Regions from separate parts of the Cohaesibacter marisflavi genome, predicted to be linked through region 2. Evidence: predicted binding sites of a transcription regulator. Region 2 holds the regulator's gene; the other holds the start of a gene.

Region 1 (6,699 bases), 1.1 Mb from region 2:
TGGGAAACCTTGGCCAACGCAATGACACGCACATGATTGTCATAGAGCGTATCGATCAGAATGATGAAGCGTTTGGCCTCGTTGCGCATGGTCCGCTCGAATGGCGGAATACCGTCGATAAAGATCGTATGATAGACCTCGCACAAGCGCAAATAGTCCGAGGCACCCAAGGGGCGAACACAAAGATCTTCGAACGAAAAACGGGCCATGCCATGGTAAGCCTCGGGCACATGGATGCTGCGCCCCTGATTTTCCACCGCATCGCTGGGCGCACGTGGCGCCTCAATAACCGTCTCCCACATGGACTGGAAACGGGCTTCGGTTTCTGCATTTTTCGGGAAGAGATAAACCGGTTGACCACCCAACTTTTCCATCCGGAAATCGGTCCGCGACGAGAGCCGAACCACCTCACATCGCTCTTTCAGAAGCGCGATGAAGGGCAAGAACAGCTGCCGGTTCAACCCGTCCTTATACAGCAGATCCGGATCAACGTTGGACGTGGCAACCACCACCACCCCATCCGCAAACAGACGGGAGAAGAGACGCCCCAGAAGCATCGCATCAGCAATGTCCGTGACGCTAAACTCATCAAAGCACAACAATCGCATTTCCTGACACAGAGCGTCAGCGACGGGTTTGATCGGATCATCACCCTTGATCTTGCCGCTGGCGATGTCGGCCCGTGCCTGCTTGATGCGCGCATGCATGTTACGCATGAATTCATGGAAATGATAGCGCCCCTTGCGCTTGACCGGAGCCACCTCGAAAAACAGGTCCATGATCATGGTTTTGCCGCGACCGACCTCACCCCAGATATAGAGCCCCCTTACGGGTTCAACGGGCTGGCGTTTGGCAAACAACCAACCAAGGGAGGACGTCTTCCGCGAGAGCCGCTTTTCACTCACTTTTTCAAGCAATTGGTCGAAACGAACGGCCAATGCCCTCTGATCAGCATCCTCATCGATATCACCGTGGCGCACTTTACTGTCATACAGGTCCGATACCGAAATGTCGCCTAATTCACTGTTCAATTGCTTGCCTCATCAAGATCCGGCATGTAATGCCCTGAATATGCGCCGCAATGCCCCGCCTGCCGCAGCCTTCACCAGATCGCAAGGCGAGACATCGAAACAAAGAGCAAGCAGCGATAGCTTTATCCGTACACGCGATCAAAAGCGGCATACGGACAAAACGCAAATAAGAATGGTTCTGCTTTAGGGGAAATGACGACGCAAGGAAATGATCCCTAAGACGGATGAAGAGCATAAAGACCTGCTTCATGCTCTCCCATATACGCCATCAGCTTGAAGGACACTCTCAGACCGAGAAAGCCGCCCTGGCTCAGCGGGTGAAGGACAAACTACGCCCATCCATCGTTGCTTGACCGGAAAAACGCCCCGGCGCATTCGAATGGAACCGTCCAAGAATGGTCGATCCATCTTCTGCCAGGAAGACAACCAGCTTTTCACCATCCAGACGCCATGCATTGATCCTCTGTAGATCGGACGAACTACAGCCACGCGAAGACGCCCGATACCCGCCAGTCCAGTTGGTCAAATTGATATTCAATTTGCACTGCTCGGCTCCGGAGGTCAGCGTCCAGGCCCCCAGAAGATCGGTTCGCTTCAAGCTACGCGCCGAAGATGGCACGGGCTGGGATAGCGCCGACATGTCATTCTGAACCGGAGGCGCCAGTTCGGCCTCAGCGCCCATCGCGTTGTTGATCGGCTGGCCGGACTGCTGCCCCGTTGAATAGGACTGGTTCGGATACTGATCATTGGGAATAAGAGATCCAAGCGCCTGACTCTCGACAGGCGACGTCGGAGCTGGGTTCAATGGGGATGCGTCATTGCCACCAAACCGGTCAAAGCCAGCGGATGAACAAGCTGTCAGCAACAAACCGGCACACAAAAGCGCGGAATAGCGAATCATACCACTCTCCTTACGTCACACAGATAAGAGTTTTGATTCTTATTGGTAAATATTCAAGGACCAACTGAAAGATCCGTTAATTTCAAGCAGAAACTGGTCAAGATTTCTTCAGAACCAGCATATTGCCTTCTTTATTCACACCAACCCAGACACCTCTCCCATCAGACCGTAGTTTGACAATGTCGTCGCCCATATGGTCGCGCAACACCAAACGGTCATCAAAGGCCACCCAACTGTCCAGCATAAACAGGCTCGTCGGGCAGGCAGAATTCCCCGATGCCTTGTAGCCATAATCCCTGCGGGCATCCTCAAGAACCAGCTCGCAACTCTCTGAGAGCCCCAGAGAGGAACCCAACTGCCTGAGCTTTTCCCTTGAGTTCTTCGGCTGCAACTTCCAACGGCCAACATAGGGCTTGAGTTCCGCATGGGTTGTGCCTGCAGGCACAAAATTCTGCGAGGCCTCGGCATAGGCTTGTCTGAATTCAGCATCTACGGCATCAAACGCCGCACCCGGCTCGGCAACACCCAGTGAACTTTCATTTGGCTTGGAAAATTTATCCGACGCAGACACCAGCGCAAGATCTGCGCTTTGGTCAGGCATGGCAACAGGACCACGCCCCACCGCGCCGGCTGTTTGCTGAGCCCCGCTCTGGCTGGAAGAGAGCCCTCCAGAAGACACCGCACAGCCCCCCAGCGCCAAAGCGAAGAGAGAGATGGTCATGAGTGTTCCAGATCGTTTCACAATCAACCCCGAGAGCGCACAAAGAAGAAATACGGCCCTGCCCTGCGCGCCCCAAAACCATAGCAAGCCAGCCAAAAGCCGGAAGAATCAGTGTTTTGCGCAAAGCAGTTGCCCGATACGCATCAACGGATAACAGGGAAATGTGGCAAAGACAAAAGTTTTCTGCCCAAGCCCGTGTTCCATAAGACCAATTCACAGGACCCCGGCCAATATCACCCGCTCCGGATTACAATACGCCACCCAAAACGAAAAAAGCCCTCCGGGAACACCCGGAGAGCCTTGTTCTTGAAGCAACACTATTCGTCTATCACTTGTCAGCGACAGAACGACCAGCCGAGCCCAGATCCTGCATGGCTTCTTCGAGGCGAGCAATCATGCCCTCTTCGCCTGCACGCAGCCATTTGCGCGGATCGTAGAATTTCTTGTATGGCGTACCGTCTTTCGGATCCACCTGATGCTTGAAGGCTACCGGCTTTTCGTCGACTTTCGCGCCAACAGCCTCAGCAAAGGCAAACTGGATGTCGGTGTCGATGTTCATCTTGAACACGCCATAGGACACAGCTTCGGAAATCTGCTCTTTCGGAGACCCAGAACCGCCGTGGAACACCAGGCTCAACGGCTTGTCGGCCAGATTGCGTTCCTTGGCAACCAGCTCCTGAGAATGCTTCAGGATTTCCGGACGCAGCTTGACGTTGCCCGGAGCATAAACGCCATGCACGTTACCGAAGGATGCAGCCACGGTGAAGTGACCGATTTTGGACAGGATGTCATAGGCATAAAGAACATCTTCAGGCTGGGTGTAGAGACGTGGATCGGCTGCATCGCCTTCTTCCAGCTCTTTACCGATGCCATCTTCTTCACCACCGGTGACGCCAAGCTCAATCTCGAGGCTCATGCCCATCGGAGCCATGCGTTCGAGATATTTGGCGCTGATCGCAACGTTGTCTTCCAGGGTTTCTTCGGACAGGTCGATCATGTGGGAGGTGTAAAGCGGACGACCGTTCGCCTTGTAATATTTCTCACCTTCGTCTAGCAGACCGTCGATCCATGGCAACAGTTTCTTGTTGCAATGGTCGGTGTGAAGAACGGCACAGATGCCATATTCTTTTGCCAGCAGATGTACATGCTGGGCGATGGATACAGAGCCCAAAACACGCGCGCGCATCGCATCAGGAGCACCCTGACCAGCGAAGAACTGTGCGCCGCCGTTCGACATCTGAATGATGATATCGGATTTTGCTTTGGCAGCTGCTTCCATTACCGCATTGAGACTGTTGGTGCCGGTAACGTTGACGGCTGGCAGAGCATATCCACCTTCTTTGCATGCTTCCAGAAGCTGCAAATACTCTTCGCCGGTGATGACGCCCGGGCTCAATTTGATTCCGCTCACGCTGATCTCCCTTAAAGTTTCGAGACTAAATTAATTCTCGATAGTCAAATAAAACATTCCTTCTCCAACGTCCAGAAAATAGCAAAGAAAGAAGCAATATCGGTCCTATCGGTTAGTATTTTTCCTGTGTTAGCACAAATCATTGAACAGCTTCAATGTTTACCCGCAAACACAGAAAAGCAAATGCCAATCAGTAGCATTTCATCGCTTATGCCAGCCTTTTTACATGAGCTGACATGCAGACAAGGCAGACCGGGCTCAAGGATAATCCCGACCTGACAGTCTATTTACTGCATTAAGCAGCCATGGAACCGGGCAACAACCCTGTCGCAACGGCCCGATCAATGGCAAGACGCAGATCCGCATAGGTTTCCCTTACCGCCCTCTTGCGATGCCCCGGAAGGTCAATTCGGTCAAAAGAGCCAGGCACCTTGAGATAGGTGACGGGAGGATTGTAAGGAAAAATCGGACGCTTGTGCGCCCCTCTTGCCGGCTCAAACCCAACCACCAGATCAATGCGTGGCGAATAGGCCTGTAAGAAGATATCGACCGGCTTGGGACAATAATCCTCCGGCGCAATGCCATTCCCTCTGAGCACGTCGAACACATGCCTGTCCAGTCGGTCCGCAGGTTCGAATCCGGCGCTGAATGCACGCACGGCATTGTTAAGCCCCCGATTGAAATATGCTTCAGCCATGATGCTCCGATCATTGTTCGTTTCATCAAGGAACAGGATATTCGTTTGCAGCATGAAACCCTCCGTTCTGCCAACGCTCAGGCAGCCAACTAAACAAACTTTCCGACAACTCCATGACAACCCGAAAAGAATTGTCCTTCTCTCCTCCGAAGCAGGCCGGAAATCAGAAATGGTGTTTGGTTGACAATGTCACCACTCACATGGGCTTAAGCAGACAGTATTTCAAGAATTCAATTTTCTCATTTATTTCAATAGCTAAGATCGCGTAACCTCGCATTCTTGACACATTCCTGACAATCCACATTTGGACACTTTCGCTTAAAAACAAATGAGCCCAAACCAAAAAACCGCCCACCAGATCTCTCTGGAGGGCGGTTCTGATTCACTCAGCTTCTAGCTTATAGCCAGAAACGACACACCATATTAAACAGCGCGTTCAAGCAGCATACGCTTGATTTCGGCAATTGCCTTGGCCGGGTTCAGGCCTTTCGGGCAAACCTTGGTGCAGTTCATGATCGTGTGACAACGATAGGCACCGAAGGCATGATCGAGTTGATCAAGACGTTCACCGGTATATTCGTCACGGCTATCGATGATCCAGCGATAAGCCTGAAGAAGAGCCGATGGGCCGATGTAACGATCGCCATTCCACCAGTAGGATGGGCAAGAGGTCGAGCAGCAGGCACACAGGATACATTCATAAAGGCCGTCCAGTTTCTGACGATCTTCATGAGACTGCAGCCATTCGGTGTCTGGAGCCGGCGTATCGGTCTTCAGATAAGGCTCGATGGAAGCATGCTGGGCATAGAAATTGTTGAGGTCAGGTACAAGGTCCTTGACCACCTTCATATGCGGCAGCGGATACACATTCACAGACTTGGACTTGCATTCGTCCATACCGAAGGTACAGGCGAGATTGTTTGCCCCGTCGATGTTCATGGCGCACGAACCGCAGATGCCTTCACGGCAAGAACGGCGCAACGTCAAGGTCGCATCGATGTTGTCTTTAATGTAGAGCAGCCCATCGAGAACCATCGGGCCACAATCGTCACGATCGACATAATATGTGTCGATCTGGGGGTTTTTGCCGTCATCAGGATTCCAGCGATAAACGCGGAATTCGGTCAAGTTGGTCGCACCTTCAGGCTTTGGCCAAGTCTTGCCTTCTTTAATCCGTGAATTTTTCGGCAGCGCAAGTTCAACCATCTTTTCGCTCCGTATTCGGGTCGCGCCCTTATCGCATCAAGGCGAGCTCGGGCTTTAATTTCGAAAAGGCCGGGCAACGTCATGCTGCCCGACTTGAAAGACATTAGTAGACGCGAGCTTTCGGCGCGATCTTGGCAAGGTCGATACCGCCTTCTTCCTCGGAAGTAAGCGGATCGAGAATAACCGGACGATAGTCAAGTTTGACATCGCCATTCTCTGCGACCCAAGCCAGCGTATGCTTACGCCAGTTTTCGTCGTCACGACCACCCAGAGGACCATCTTTATAGTCTTCACGAGCGTGTGCACCGCGGCTTTCCTTACGAGCTTCAGCACCAACGACCGTTGGAAGGGCGTTGATCATCAGGTTCTGAAGTTCGAGAGATTCCATGAGGTCGGAGTTCCAGATCAGCGACCGGTCGGTCACTTTCATTTCACTCATTTCACCCCAAAGAGCAGCCATTTCCTTGCAGCCCTGTTCCAACGTTTCCTGAGTACGGAAGACGGCAGCATTGTTCTGCATGCTCTTCTGCATCTTCAAGCGCAGCTGAGCAGTGGTCTGAGAGCCGTTTGCATGACGGACCATGTCGAAGTTGGCCATGATCTTGTCAAAGCAAGCCTGGTTCGGCGTCGGCATCGGCGCTTCGCGGTCGATAACCTTGCCAGCCTTGATAGCTGCTGCACGGCCAAAGACCACAAGGTCGATGAGCGAGTTGGACCCAAGACGGTTGGCAC
Region 2 (11,666 bases):
TCTGGTCAAAGATGCACAGATCGCCTATATCGATCAGCTGGTTGAAGACGGGGCGATGGAGAAGCAATTCAACACCAACCTGTTCGTGAATGGTCCCTCCTCCCGACCGGAATCGGCCGGTATTGCCGTGGCCGTCATGGGCTCTATTTTCATGATGCTCATCGTGCTGGTGCTGGCTCTGCCAATCGGTGTTGCCGCTTCCATTTATTTGGAAGAATTTGCACCGAAAAATCGCTGGACCGACCTTATCGAGGTGAATATCAACAACCTCGCCGCAGTGCCTTCCATTGTGTTCGGTCTGTTGGGGCTGGCTGTATTCATCAACTTTGCCGGACTGCCGCGGTCCGCTTCGCTTGTTGGCGGTCTGGTTCTAACCCTCATGACGCTGCCGACCATCATCATTGCGACCCGTTCGGCTCTCAAGGCTGTTCCACCTTCCATTCGTGAAGCGGCACTTGGTGTGGGCGCTTCCAAGACACAGGCGATTTTCCACCATGTCCTGCCCCTGGCAACACCGGGTATCCTGACAGGTACGATTATCGGTCTGGCGCAGGCACTTGGTGAAACCGCACCTCTGCTGATGATCGGCATGGTGGCCTTCATCAAGGACTTCCCGACAACGCCGCTTGATCCGGCAACGGCCCTGCCCGTGCAGATCTATATGTGGTCGGGGGAAGCACAACGCGCCTTCACGGAGCGGACATCCGCTGCGATCCTGATCCTTCTGGCGTTTCTTGCGCTGATGAATATTTCCGCGGTGCTTCTGCGTCGCCGCTTTGAGCGCCGCTGGTAAACCCCAGCGACGCACTGAACCACCGGTTTGAATGGCCGGGCAGCCCCAAAGAGACGGCGCCCCGCTCACAGGATAAAGAAAGCATTTGACCATGCAGGATACCAACCCAAACCTCAAGCAGGATAGCGATATCCGCTCCAACCCGATCAAGATGTCGGGTGAGAAGGTGACCGTTCATTATGGCGCCAAACAAGCGCTGTTTGATGTCGATCTGAAGATCGAGGAAAATCAGGTAACGTCGCTCATCGGGCCGTCCGGCTGTGGCAAATCCACGTTCCTGAGATGCCTTAACCGGATGAATGATACCATCGATATCTGCCGCGTCGGCGGCAAGATCATGCTCGATAGCACCGACATCTATAATGCCGACGTGGACGTCGTGGAGCTGCGCGCCCGTGTTGGCATGGTGTTCCAGAAGGCAAACCCGTTCCCGAAAAGCATTTTCGAGAATGTGGCCTATGGCCCACGCATCCATGGCCTCTGCCGCACCAAGGCAGAAATGGATGAAGTGGTTGTCACCTCCTTGCAGAAGGCCGGTCTGTTCGAAGAGATCAAGGATCGTCTTGATGAACCGGGCACAGGTCTTTCCGGTGGGCAGCAGCAGCGCCTTTGCATCGCCCGCGCCATCGCTGTCAGCCCGGAAGTCATTTTGATGGACGAGCCCTGCTCGGCTCTTGATCCGATTGCCACGGCGAAGGTTGAGGAACTGATCGATGAGCTGCGCGAGAATTACACGATCGTCATCGTGACACACTCCATGCAGCAGGCAGCACGAGTGTCCCAGCGCACCGCCTTCTTCCATATGGGCAATCTGGTAGAGGAAGGTCCGACTGACCACATCTTCACCAACCCAAAAGACAAACGCACCCAAGACTACATCACCGGCCGCTTCGGCTAAGCAATTTGTTCGCCTTCTCTATCAGGCAAAAAGCTTTATCTTGTTGAGAAATGAGCGAATTTAAGGAGAGATTCGAGATGACCGAACATACAGTCAGCTCATATGATGACGACCTGCGCAACCTGACCGGTCGCATTGCGGAGATGGGTGGCCAGGCAGAAAGCATGGTCGAGGATGCCATCAACGCTCTGGTCCGTCAGGACGTGAAGGCGGCACAGGCAACCGCCGCCAAAGACCGCGCCATCAACAAGATGGAACAGCAGATCGAAGAAGCCGCCGTTCTGATCATCGCGCGTCGCCAACCGATGGCACAGGATCTGCGTCAGATCATCGCCGCTCTGCGCATTGCGACAGATCTGGAACGCGTTGCAGATCTGGGCAAGAATATCGCCCGCTCCATCAGCTCCATGGATGGCAAGACGCCTCCCAAACAGCTGCTGCATGGCATCGAGCATATGGCCGAGATCGTTTTGGAGCAGATGCGCATGGTGCTGGATGCCTACACCACATCGGATTCCAACGCCGCCATCGCCGTCGTGAAACGAGATGACGAAGTGGACGCGATTTACAAGTCCCTGTTCCGGGAATTCCTGACCTACATGATGGAAGATCCACGCAATATTACCTTCTGCGCCAATCTCCTGTTTGCCGCCAAGCACCTGGAACGCGTGGGCGACCACGCCACCAACATTGCCGAAAGCGTCTACTATGTAGACACCGGCAAGGTTCTGGAAGACGGCACCTTTTAATGCAACGGATCGGGCTCAGGCCCGATCCATCCTTTGCCATGAAGGCACGCACACTGGAACAGATCGGCCCCGATTGACGCCGGCCTGTTCTCTTCAAATGTCAGATCCGAGCGACATCCGATCCTGTCGATCGTCCGGATCGCAGAATGCGGAAAAGTGGTTATGAGCCCCAAAGTCATGATCGTTGAAGATGAAGAAGCCCTCAGCCTTCTTCTTCGTTACAATCTGGAAGCCGAAGGCTATCAGGTTGAAGTGATCGCCCGTGGAGATGAGGCAGAAAGCCGGTTGCAGGAAGCCCTGCCCGACCTTCTTCTGCTGGACTGGATGCTGCCGGGCCTATCCGGAATTGAACTATGCAGACGCCTGCGCGCCAAGCCCAAAACAGTCAAACTGCCTGTCATCATGCTGACGGCGCGCGGTGAGGAATCCGAGCGTATTCGGGGTCTTTCAACCGGCGCTGATGACTATGTCGTCAAACCGTTTTCTGTTCCCGAATTGATGGCGCGTGTACGGGCTATTCTGCGCCGGGCAAGCCCTGATCTAGTCGCAACCATTCTCAAGGCCGGGGATCTGGAGCTCAATCGCGAAACCCATCGTGTCAAGCGCGCCAACCGCGAGGTAACACTGGGACCGACAGAATATCGCTTGCTGGAATTCCTGATGCAGAATCCGGGGCGGGTCTATTCCCGCGAACAATTGCTGGATGGCGTCTGGGGGCATGATGTCTATGTCGATGAACGGACAGTAGACGTGCATGTGGGTCGGTTGCGTAAAACCATCAACCGCGGCCGGGCGAAAGATCCCATCCGCACAGTGCGCGGCTCTGGCTACAGCTTCGACGACCAGTTTTCAGTCGAATAGAACAGCGTCAGAAAGCCCTGCGACCTCTTGTGTTCAATAAGAAGGCCCTGTTTCGAACAGAAACAGGGCCTATTGTTTTTCTTCAGTTTGCAATGAGTTTTATCATCAGCGGGCAAGGCTGAAAGCGGGCTCCCATATCAGCGGGTTTTAACCTCGGTCAAACTCGCACCGCGATTGATGAGCATGGAGAACAGTCCCTTCTTCTTGGGAGCTTCCTGCACGGGTTCGGTTTTGTTTCTGGCGACCTGCTTGGGCTTAGCGGGCTTTTTTCGCTCCACCGTCTTCTGGATCTGTCTGGAGGAAGGAAGATCCGGCTTGGTCAGAACAATGAAGTCTGTGCCTACAGGGGTTGTCTCACGGCTGAAGCCCCTGTCAGAAATCGTAATTGAAGAGCCGCTGTTCACCAGAAGATCAATTTGGGCGCGCACTTCATCGGGAATTTCGATCCGGTCAAGAATAGCGCTGGAGGCTACCAGAGCCTCGTTGTCCATATCCTGCGTAACACCAAGGCGGGTCTGCATGCTATCGTCATAGCGATCTGTCAGATTGACGGACAGCCAATCCAGCTTGCCACTTTGCGTGTGCGAGTGGGTCGCGGTCAACAGATGCGCCCCGAGAGGCGCCTCGGGATTCTTGATCATGATCGGCGCATCAAACAGAGGCTTGAAACGGGACCGCACATAGATGTGGCCTGTCGGCACTTCCCCCTTGCCTGCGGCATGATAAAGCGCGGTCAGCAGGGTCTTGTCGATCACGGCCTTGAGCGGCTGGACTTGGTCTTCGATGCTGCCCTGTCTGGATTTAATGAAGGCGCGCACTGCCCCATAGGTGGCCTTGCCAGCCAATCCATCCGGCACACCGGCATCAAAGCCCAGCTCATTGAGCATGATCTGCACTTCGCGCACCAGATTGCCGCGCGGCTGGCGGGTGATGAACACCCGAATGGGGGAGTTATCGCGTTTCACCTGATCAAGCAGATTGAGACGCATGGAAATTTTCGCGGCAAGCGGATCTTCTGAAGGGCGGTCATCCAGAAGCGCGATTTTGCCGTGTCCCTTGACCGGCTGTGACGGGCCAAGGCTCAATTCCGTCAGCTTGTTGGCCAGTTGAACATCTTCGGGCTGGAACAGCCGTGCGTTATGGATCAACTCGGGCTCGGCCTCCCGATTGGCGATGACAACATGCGCGCCGCGTTCGGTCATGGAGAAGAGTTTGCCTGCGAAGCCGCGCGGCAACCGGACACAGCCATGGGATGCGGGATAATTTGGCACCGAGCCGGACTCATGCAAAGCGATGCCGGACCAGGTCAGGCGCTGCATATAGGGCATGGGGGCGCTATCATAAATATTGGAAAAATGCTGTCTTCTCTTTTCAAGAATGGAGAAGATGCCGGTTGGCGTCGAGTGCCCCGCCTTGCCTGTCGATACGCGAGAGGTGGCGATGACCTCTTGTCCACGATAGACCCGCAAGCGCTGATCTTTGCGCGAGACAATGATCTGCAGGGGTGCCTCCTGATCGGCTTCCAAAGCAGTCTGAACGGCCTGAGAAGAACCGTCCGTCACAGCCATCGGATCAAGCGGCTTTTCTGTCGCCAGTGCGGCTCCGCCTGCGGACAAAATAAACCCTGCGGTATACAGCAATCGTCCTTTGTAATTCATTTCGTCCCCCAAAGATCCAACCCGGTCCGTAGGCTCATTCTGAGCCTGTCTTTTCCCGTCAAATCCCTTGTAAAAACACTTAAGGTATTCGAGGGTAGACTCGTTACGATTGGCATAATTGCGCTATTTCTATCATTGTTAACCCAGTTTATGCCACAGTGAGCCTTAAAATCACCCTAATATATAAAGATACGCACTAACCCAGATCGCGCAAGCAACCATGGCTTTTAGCGAAAAGCCTATACCAATCGCCTTTCTGCATAAAATTTCTTATTACTTGCTCACAAATTGATCAGATCACTATATCTTGTAATTAATTTTCGATAACCCCTTGTTTCACGAAATATTATTATCAATTTAACAGATTATTCTTTTTTTTCTAAAATAAAAACCAGATGTCGGATTAAAATTGCAACAGTTAAGCATGCTGCCGTTTGGTCAATACCGGTCCGTGAAAATTTTTATTTCCTTTTCTGAAAATAATCTATATTTTTGAGAGCTTCTAAAAACAAGATCCAAATCGAGACCCCCGATGCGCCTGTCGAATGCAATCGGGTCGGTGTCTTTCCAGTAACGACAGGCGCACATTCCGGCAGACTGCGCCCCTCCCAGCGGGGTCTGCCAAATCACAACCAAGGAGACCGAAATGACAATAACAATTTCTCCTACCGGTATAGAAAAGCAGTTCGGCGAAAGTGAAATTCTCGTCAGCAGAACCGACAAGGACGGTTACATAACCTATTGCAATGCGTTCTTTCGGGATATCACAGGCTATACCAACAAGAGCCTGGTTGGTCAGCCACACAATTGTGTTCGCCATCCTGAAATGCCTCGCTCCATCTTCAAGATCCTCTGGGATGGTCTTGCAGAGAGGCGAGACATGTTTGCCTATATGCAAAATCTGACGACCACCGGAGACCATTATTGGACCTTTGCCCGTGTCACTCCGTCTCGGAATGACAAAGGCGAAGTGGTTGGCTATGAAGCATCGCGCCGTGCACCCAATCGTACAGCAGTGCGTGAAGTCATCGCCCCTCTTTATAAGACACTCTGCGACATCGAAAACAGGTTTGATGATGAAGAGCAGGCCGTCGAGGCCGGTTGCGCTCATCTGAATGGCTTGTTGCAGGAGAAGTCGACTTCCTACCGGCGGTTTGTTCTGTCTCTATAAGGCGAACGCCCGACCGGATCAGACATAAAGAAGGGTCGGCTCGCATCGTGCCGACCCTTTGTCGTTTCTCTCCCCGGGCAAAGGGTCTGTCTTGGTCACTTGCCGTCCATTCCCCAGCCAAGCCGTTTGATCAAAATCAAGGTCTTTGCCACTTCTCGCATTGACTTCGCAAACGCATTGCTTATGGTTTGCGCGACAGCGGGATCGTCCAGCCTTGTGCCTTTTGGCAGCCGGAGGCAGGATTGATCTTGCAAGCTTCATCACCATCAACATGACAAGCTGAAAGCAAGTGACATGACCCAAGTTGATCTGAGCGCGCTCCAAAGCACGATCGAAGCAGGCTTCGAGGCTCGCGAATCCATCAATAGCAACACGACCGGCGACATCAGGGATGCAGTCGAAAAGGCGCTGACCCTACTCGACAATGGCCATGCGCGTGTTGCGGAAAAGGCAGAAGACGGCAACTGGGTTGTCAATCAGTGGTTGAAGAAAGCCGTGCTCCTGTCCTTCCGGCTCAATGCCATGGAAGTGATCAAGGGTGGCCCGGGCGAAGCAACATGGTGGGACAAGGTTCCTTCCAAGTTTGAAGGCTGGGGCGGCATCGACTTTGAAAATGCTGGCTTCCGCGCCGTACCGAATTGCACCGTGCGTCGCTCCGCGTTCATCGGCAAAGGCGTTGTGCTGATGCCATCTTTCGTTAATCTGGGCGCCTATGTTGATGAAGGCACCATGGTCGACACATGGGCAACAGTCGGCTCCTGCGCACAGATCGGCAAGAATGTGCATCTTTCCGGCGGCGCCGGCATCGGCGGCGTTCTGGAGCCACTGCAGGCTGGCCCTGTGGTGATCGAAGACAATTGCTTCATCGGTGCCCGCGCCGAAGTGGCCGAAGGCGTCATCGTGCGTGAAGGTTCTGTGTTGTCCATGGGCGTTTATCTTGGCGCATCCACCAAGATTGTTGACCGCGCCACCGGCGAAATCTTCATGGGTGAAGTACCGCCTTACTCTGTTGTTGTCTCGGGCACCATGCCGGGCAAACCGCTGCCAGATGGCACGCCGGGCCCGAACCTTTACTGCGCCGTGATCGTGAAGCGCGTGGACGAGCGCACCCGCTCGAAAACCTCGATCAACGAGCTGCTGCGCGACTAACTGTCCGTAAGCAACAACAAATATACGAAGTCCTGCCATTGCACTGATGGCGGGACTTTTTTTATTTTACCGCTTGACCTAGAGTGCACTCGAACATCTAGCCTCCCGAATTATCGAAACAGGAGCTGACCCTTGAAGATCGGAAATCTGGCACATCTGACTGGCCTGTCCGTCCATACCATCCGCTATTACGAGAAGATCGGCCTGTTGCCCGACGCCTCTCGCGATGCGGGCGGACGTCGACAATATGGTATGGAGATCGCCAATTGGCTGACCTTTCTCAAGCATCTCAAGGCCACCGGCATGGGCATATCCAACATGGTTCGCTATGCCCAACTAAGGGCCGAAGGTCCGCAAACTGCTGCGGCGCGACGCCAGATGCTGGAGGACCAGCGCAGGACCGTGCAGCAACAGATAGACGCTCTGCAAGCAACGCTTCCCGTTCTCGATAACAAAATCGAAATCTACAAGGACATGGAAAAAGCCCATGTCATGGAGGCAGATCATGCAAGAGACACAAGCACAATCCCCCGCATCCAACAGCCAGACAAGCGCTCTTGAACGAGCCCGCGCCTATTGCGACGCGTATCACCCCGGCCTTGAAGACAATCTAAATGCTTGGTTCGGCGACATGCTGCCAGACTTTGGCGAGAGCCTGATCGAGTGGGCCTATGGTCGACATTATTCCCGCCCGGGCCTTGATAGCAAAAGCCGACAGCTGGCGACCGTCGCCGCGTTGACGGTATTGGGCGGGCAGACTGCGCCACAGCTCAAGATCAATATCGAGCATACCCTTGCCGTAGGGGCAAGCGAGCAGGAGATCGTCGAGGTCATATGGCAAATGGCCGTCTATGGCGGACTGCCAGCCGCGATCAACGGGCTCAATGTGGCCAAAGAGGTGTTTGCCGCCAGAGCAACAGACTAAGCGATAGTCTAACGCGCCGGTGGAAAGCGTCTTATCATTTGTCCCGAGCGATGAGCCGCGCTAGGCTTGTCTTATCATCCATTTGCAGGGCGAAGCCATGGCAACGTCCTGCAAATGGGGATTTGGGGGAGAATGAGATGACGTTTGAAGGCCTGTTGTTTGATAGTCGCGGCGAGATCGGAAAAAGAGACTTCTGGTTTGGCCATCTGTTCCTGTTTCCCATGGAAATCGGAGCGGCCTATCTGTTTCGAGTGCCGCAAAACCAGCTCTGCTCGCAAGACCCGTCTACCTTTCTTGGCATGGCCTATTATGGCGCACTTGGCGTCATGGCCCTTGTCTTTTTATTCATGTGGTATTGCCTCGTGATCAAACGCCTGCGCAAGATGGGGCGTGGCCACAAGAGTTTCTTTGCCTATGCCATTCCCATCTTGCTCACTTTGAGTGCTCTGGCACCGCATTTTCCGCTGTCCTGCTCGGTTGGCTTTTCCACCCGCCTGATGTTTCTGGCGCCGCTCATCCCCTTCTGGCTGATCTATTTCTATGATCTGGGCCTTCGTGCGCCCAAAAAAGCTGCCCTTGAAGAGGATGGGGAACCGCAAATTACAGCGATCTAGCCGCTTATCATCAGACATGATCGCACTATCGCAGAAAGCTGGTTGAAGGCCGCTGCGCGGTCTTCTATGCTCGCGCCAGACCTTGCGTCCTGCCGACCTGATCCGTAGGACGACACCTTCCATATCTTTTCTATCCGAAAGAAAGCGCTCCTGCGACATGACAAAAGCTCCAACAGCCACGGACCTTGCCAGCGCCCTGATCCAATGCCCCAGCGTCACGCCCGCTGAGGCTGGCGTTCTCACCCTGCTTGATGATTTGCTCTCCCCGTTCGGGTTTGAGGTGCATCGTCCGACCTTTTCTCAAGACGGCTATCCAGACGTTGAAAACATGTTCGCCAAGATCTCCGGTGGTGAAGGGCCGCATCTGGCCTTTGCCGGTCATGTGGATGTGGTGCCGGTGGGCGAGGAATCCATGTGGCAGCAGCCGCCTTTCTGTGGCGCAGTGAAGGATGGCAAGCTGTATGGACGCGGCGCAGCTGACATGAAGGGCGGCGTCGCTGCCTTTGTTGCAGCGGCTCTGCGTTATGTCGAGACCCATGGCGCGCCGAAGGGCACCGTTTCCTTCGTACTTACCGGTGATGAAGAAGGCCCGGCGGTCAATGGCACCGTCAAGCTCATGCAGTGGGCGGCCGAGCGGGGCGAAAAATTCACTGATTCCGTTCTTGGCGAGCCAACCAACCCGAACAGCATGGGCGACATGATCAAGGTCGGTCGTCGCGGCAGCCAGTCGGGCACGGTGACCATTTCCGGCAAACAAGGCCATGTGGCCTATCCGCATCTGGCCAACAATCCGGTGCCGGTTCTGGCTAAAATCGTCGAGCATGTCAGCGCCCAGACGCTGGACGAGGGCACGGACTTTTTCCAGCCCAGCAATCTGGAATTCATTTCCTTCGACGTGGGCAATCCGGCGTGGAATGTCATTCCCGATCAGGCATCCGCCCGCTTCAATGTGCGCTTCAATGACCTCTGGACTGCCGAAACGCTGGGCCAATTTGTCACCAAGCACGCCACAGACTGCCTCTCGGGCGATAGCTTCAAGCTCTCCGTTTCGCTGGAAGCAGATGGCAGCGAGGCTTTTCTGACGCGCTCGGATAGCCTGATTGATCGCTTCTCCAAGGCGGTCGAGACCGTCACGGGCAAAGTTCCGGAGCTTTCGACCGGCGGCGGCACATCGGATGCCCGCTTCATCAAGAATTACTGTTCCGTGATCGAATTCGGCCTTGTTGGCCAGACCATGCATATGGTGGATGAACATGTCGCCGTGGCCGACATCGAGCAACTCGCCGAGGTCTATTATGAATTCATGATGCAGTATTTCGAGCGTTGATCGCGTTTGCGCTCTTAAGTTGATTAAAAGACGGGGTCAGCTATGCTGACCTCGTTTTATATCAGCTAATGCATAGTGCAGTTTTTTCTGGGTATGCAGAATGGCCGCGTTTGGACATCTGCCGCTTGTTGATCTATCCATAGTGCTCGACGCATTGCTCCTCACCTGACAGGCACTCAATGACCTATATTTTCTATCATCTTGAACTGTTGTGGTCTTTTGTGCGCGGCAAAGACGACGCCCTTTATGGCATTGATGCCACCCGACGGGGCTTCTGGCTTTCCTTCATTGCGATGCTGATCGTCGAGCCGCTCAGCCTGTTCTATGCGCTGTTGTTCGGCTATCTCGATGAGGTGCTGCTCTTTCGCTCTGGTGGGGGCACGCTTTATCTGTTGCAGCTGTTTCTGGATTGGGGCCTGCCGCCGCTGATCCTTTATGCGATTATTTCGGTTCTGGGCTACCGGGACCGGTTCATTCCGCTGATCGTGAGTTACAATTGGCTAAGCGTGATCATGGTTCTGATCACCATGCTGCCCGGCGCAATGATGACGACGCAGCTCATCCCGCCCCAGCTTTCCATCATGCTGATGCTTGGTATCTATGGTTTTGCCATGTGGGTGGCCTATCGGCTTTATAGCTTCGTGCTGGAATGTCCGCCCTTCACTGCGCTTGGCCTGGCTATTCTGATGGTCATTATCGGCATTGCCTCAGCCTTCTGGCTGCATAGCGTCAGTCAAGCCACAGTCAGCGCCTAAGCACCTCTCCCGCAGCCCTTACTTGTGACCGTGGCCCTGCCATGGCTCTTCCGGGATGACATAATCGATGTCTTGGCGGTAATCGACCTGCGTGAGGTAAAGCCCATCGGGTGGCGCGACAGGGCCGCAGGCGCGGCGATCGCGGGCCTCCAGAATTTCGCTGATCCATTCGACCGGTTTGCGTCCGGAGCCCACCTCCACCAGAGACCCAACAAAAGAACGGATCTGGTTATGCAGGAAGGACCGTGCCATCGCATCCATATAGACCCATTCGCCCTCGCGGCTGATGGTGAGCTTCTCCATGGTGCGCCAAGGGCTTTTGGCCTGACAGGCCGTGGCGCGAAAGGTGGTGAAATCATAATGCCCGACCAGCAGGTCGGCACCGGCCTGCATCCGCTCCACATCAATCGCGTAGCTATATTGCCAAGCACGCCCGATTTCGAAGGTCAGCGGCGCACGGCGATTGCAGATGCGGTAACGGTAATAACGTTTGACGGCCTCGAAGCGGCTGTCAAAGGCGTCCGTCACCTTCCAGACCTTGAGAATCGCCACGCCGGTTTCCTTGAGGAAGAAATTCAGCGCTTCATTCAGTTTGAGGCTGTGCCAATCGCGCTCCAGATCCATATGCGCGACCTGCCCAGTGGCGTGAACCCCTGAATCCGTGCGCCCCGCACCAAACAGCGTCACCCGTTCATGCGTGAATTTGAACAGAGACTCCTCGATCAGGCCCATGACAGAGGGCGCATTATCCTGCCGCTGCCAGCCA

The links. Region 2 encodes PhoB, which activates phosphate uptake and scavenging genes when phosphate is short. Its sites were predicted from a motif close to TGTCATNNANCTGTCAT; they were not measured.
Region 1: the regulator PhoB is predicted to act here: its motif matches at 4,864-4,880, upstream of ACKPCT_RS18855 (arsenate-mycothiol transferase ArsC).

Annotation. Positions count from the first base shown of each region.
Region 1 is NZ_OY762534.1:3,980,090-3,986,788, reverse strand. Features, by position in the region: gene zapE (cell division protein ZapE) at 1-1,031, opposite strand, end outside; gene ACKPCT_RS18870 (AprI/Inh family metalloprotease inhibitor) at 1,342-1,932, opposite strand; gene ACKPCT_RS18865 (AprI/Inh family metalloprotease inhibitor) at 2,030-2,653, opposite strand; gene fbaA (class II fructose-bisphosphate aldolase) at 2,982-4,064, opposite strand; gene ACKPCT_RS18855 (arsenate-mycothiol transferase ArsC) at 4,360-4,815, opposite strand; gene ACKPCT_RS18850 (succinate dehydrogenase iron-sulfur subunit) at 5,185-5,967, opposite strand; gene sdhA (succinate dehydrogenase flavoprotein subunit) at 6,071-6,699, opposite strand, start outside.
Region 2 is NZ_OY762534.1:2,876,894-2,888,559, forward strand. Features, by position in the region: gene pstA (phosphate ABC transporter permease PstA) at 1-793, shown strand, start outside; gene pstB (phosphate ABC transporter ATP-binding protein PstB) at 885-1,691, shown strand; gene phoU (phosphate signaling complex protein PhoU) at 1,769-2,440, shown strand; gene phoB (phosphate regulon transcriptional regulator PhoB) at 2,603-3,301, shown strand; gene ACKPCT_RS14125 (L,D-transpeptidase family protein) at 3,439-4,959, opposite strand; gene ACKPCT_RS14130 (PAS domain-containing protein) at 5,606-6,130, shown strand; gene dapD (2,3,4,5-tetrahydropyridine-2,6-dicarboxylate N-succinyltransferase) at 6,425-7,279, shown strand; gene ACKPCT_RS14140 (MerR family transcriptional regulator) at 7,412-7,840, shown strand; gene ACKPCT_RS14145 (carboxymuconolactone decarboxylase family protein) at 7,785-8,204, shown strand; gene ACKPCT_RS14150 (hypothetical protein) at 8,342-8,818, shown strand; gene dapE (succinyl-diaminopimelate desuccinylase) at 8,976-10,145, shown strand; gene ACKPCT_RS14160 (hypothetical protein) at 10,325-10,900, shown strand; gene truA (tRNA pseudouridine(38-40) synthase TruA) at 10,919-11,666, opposite strand, start outside.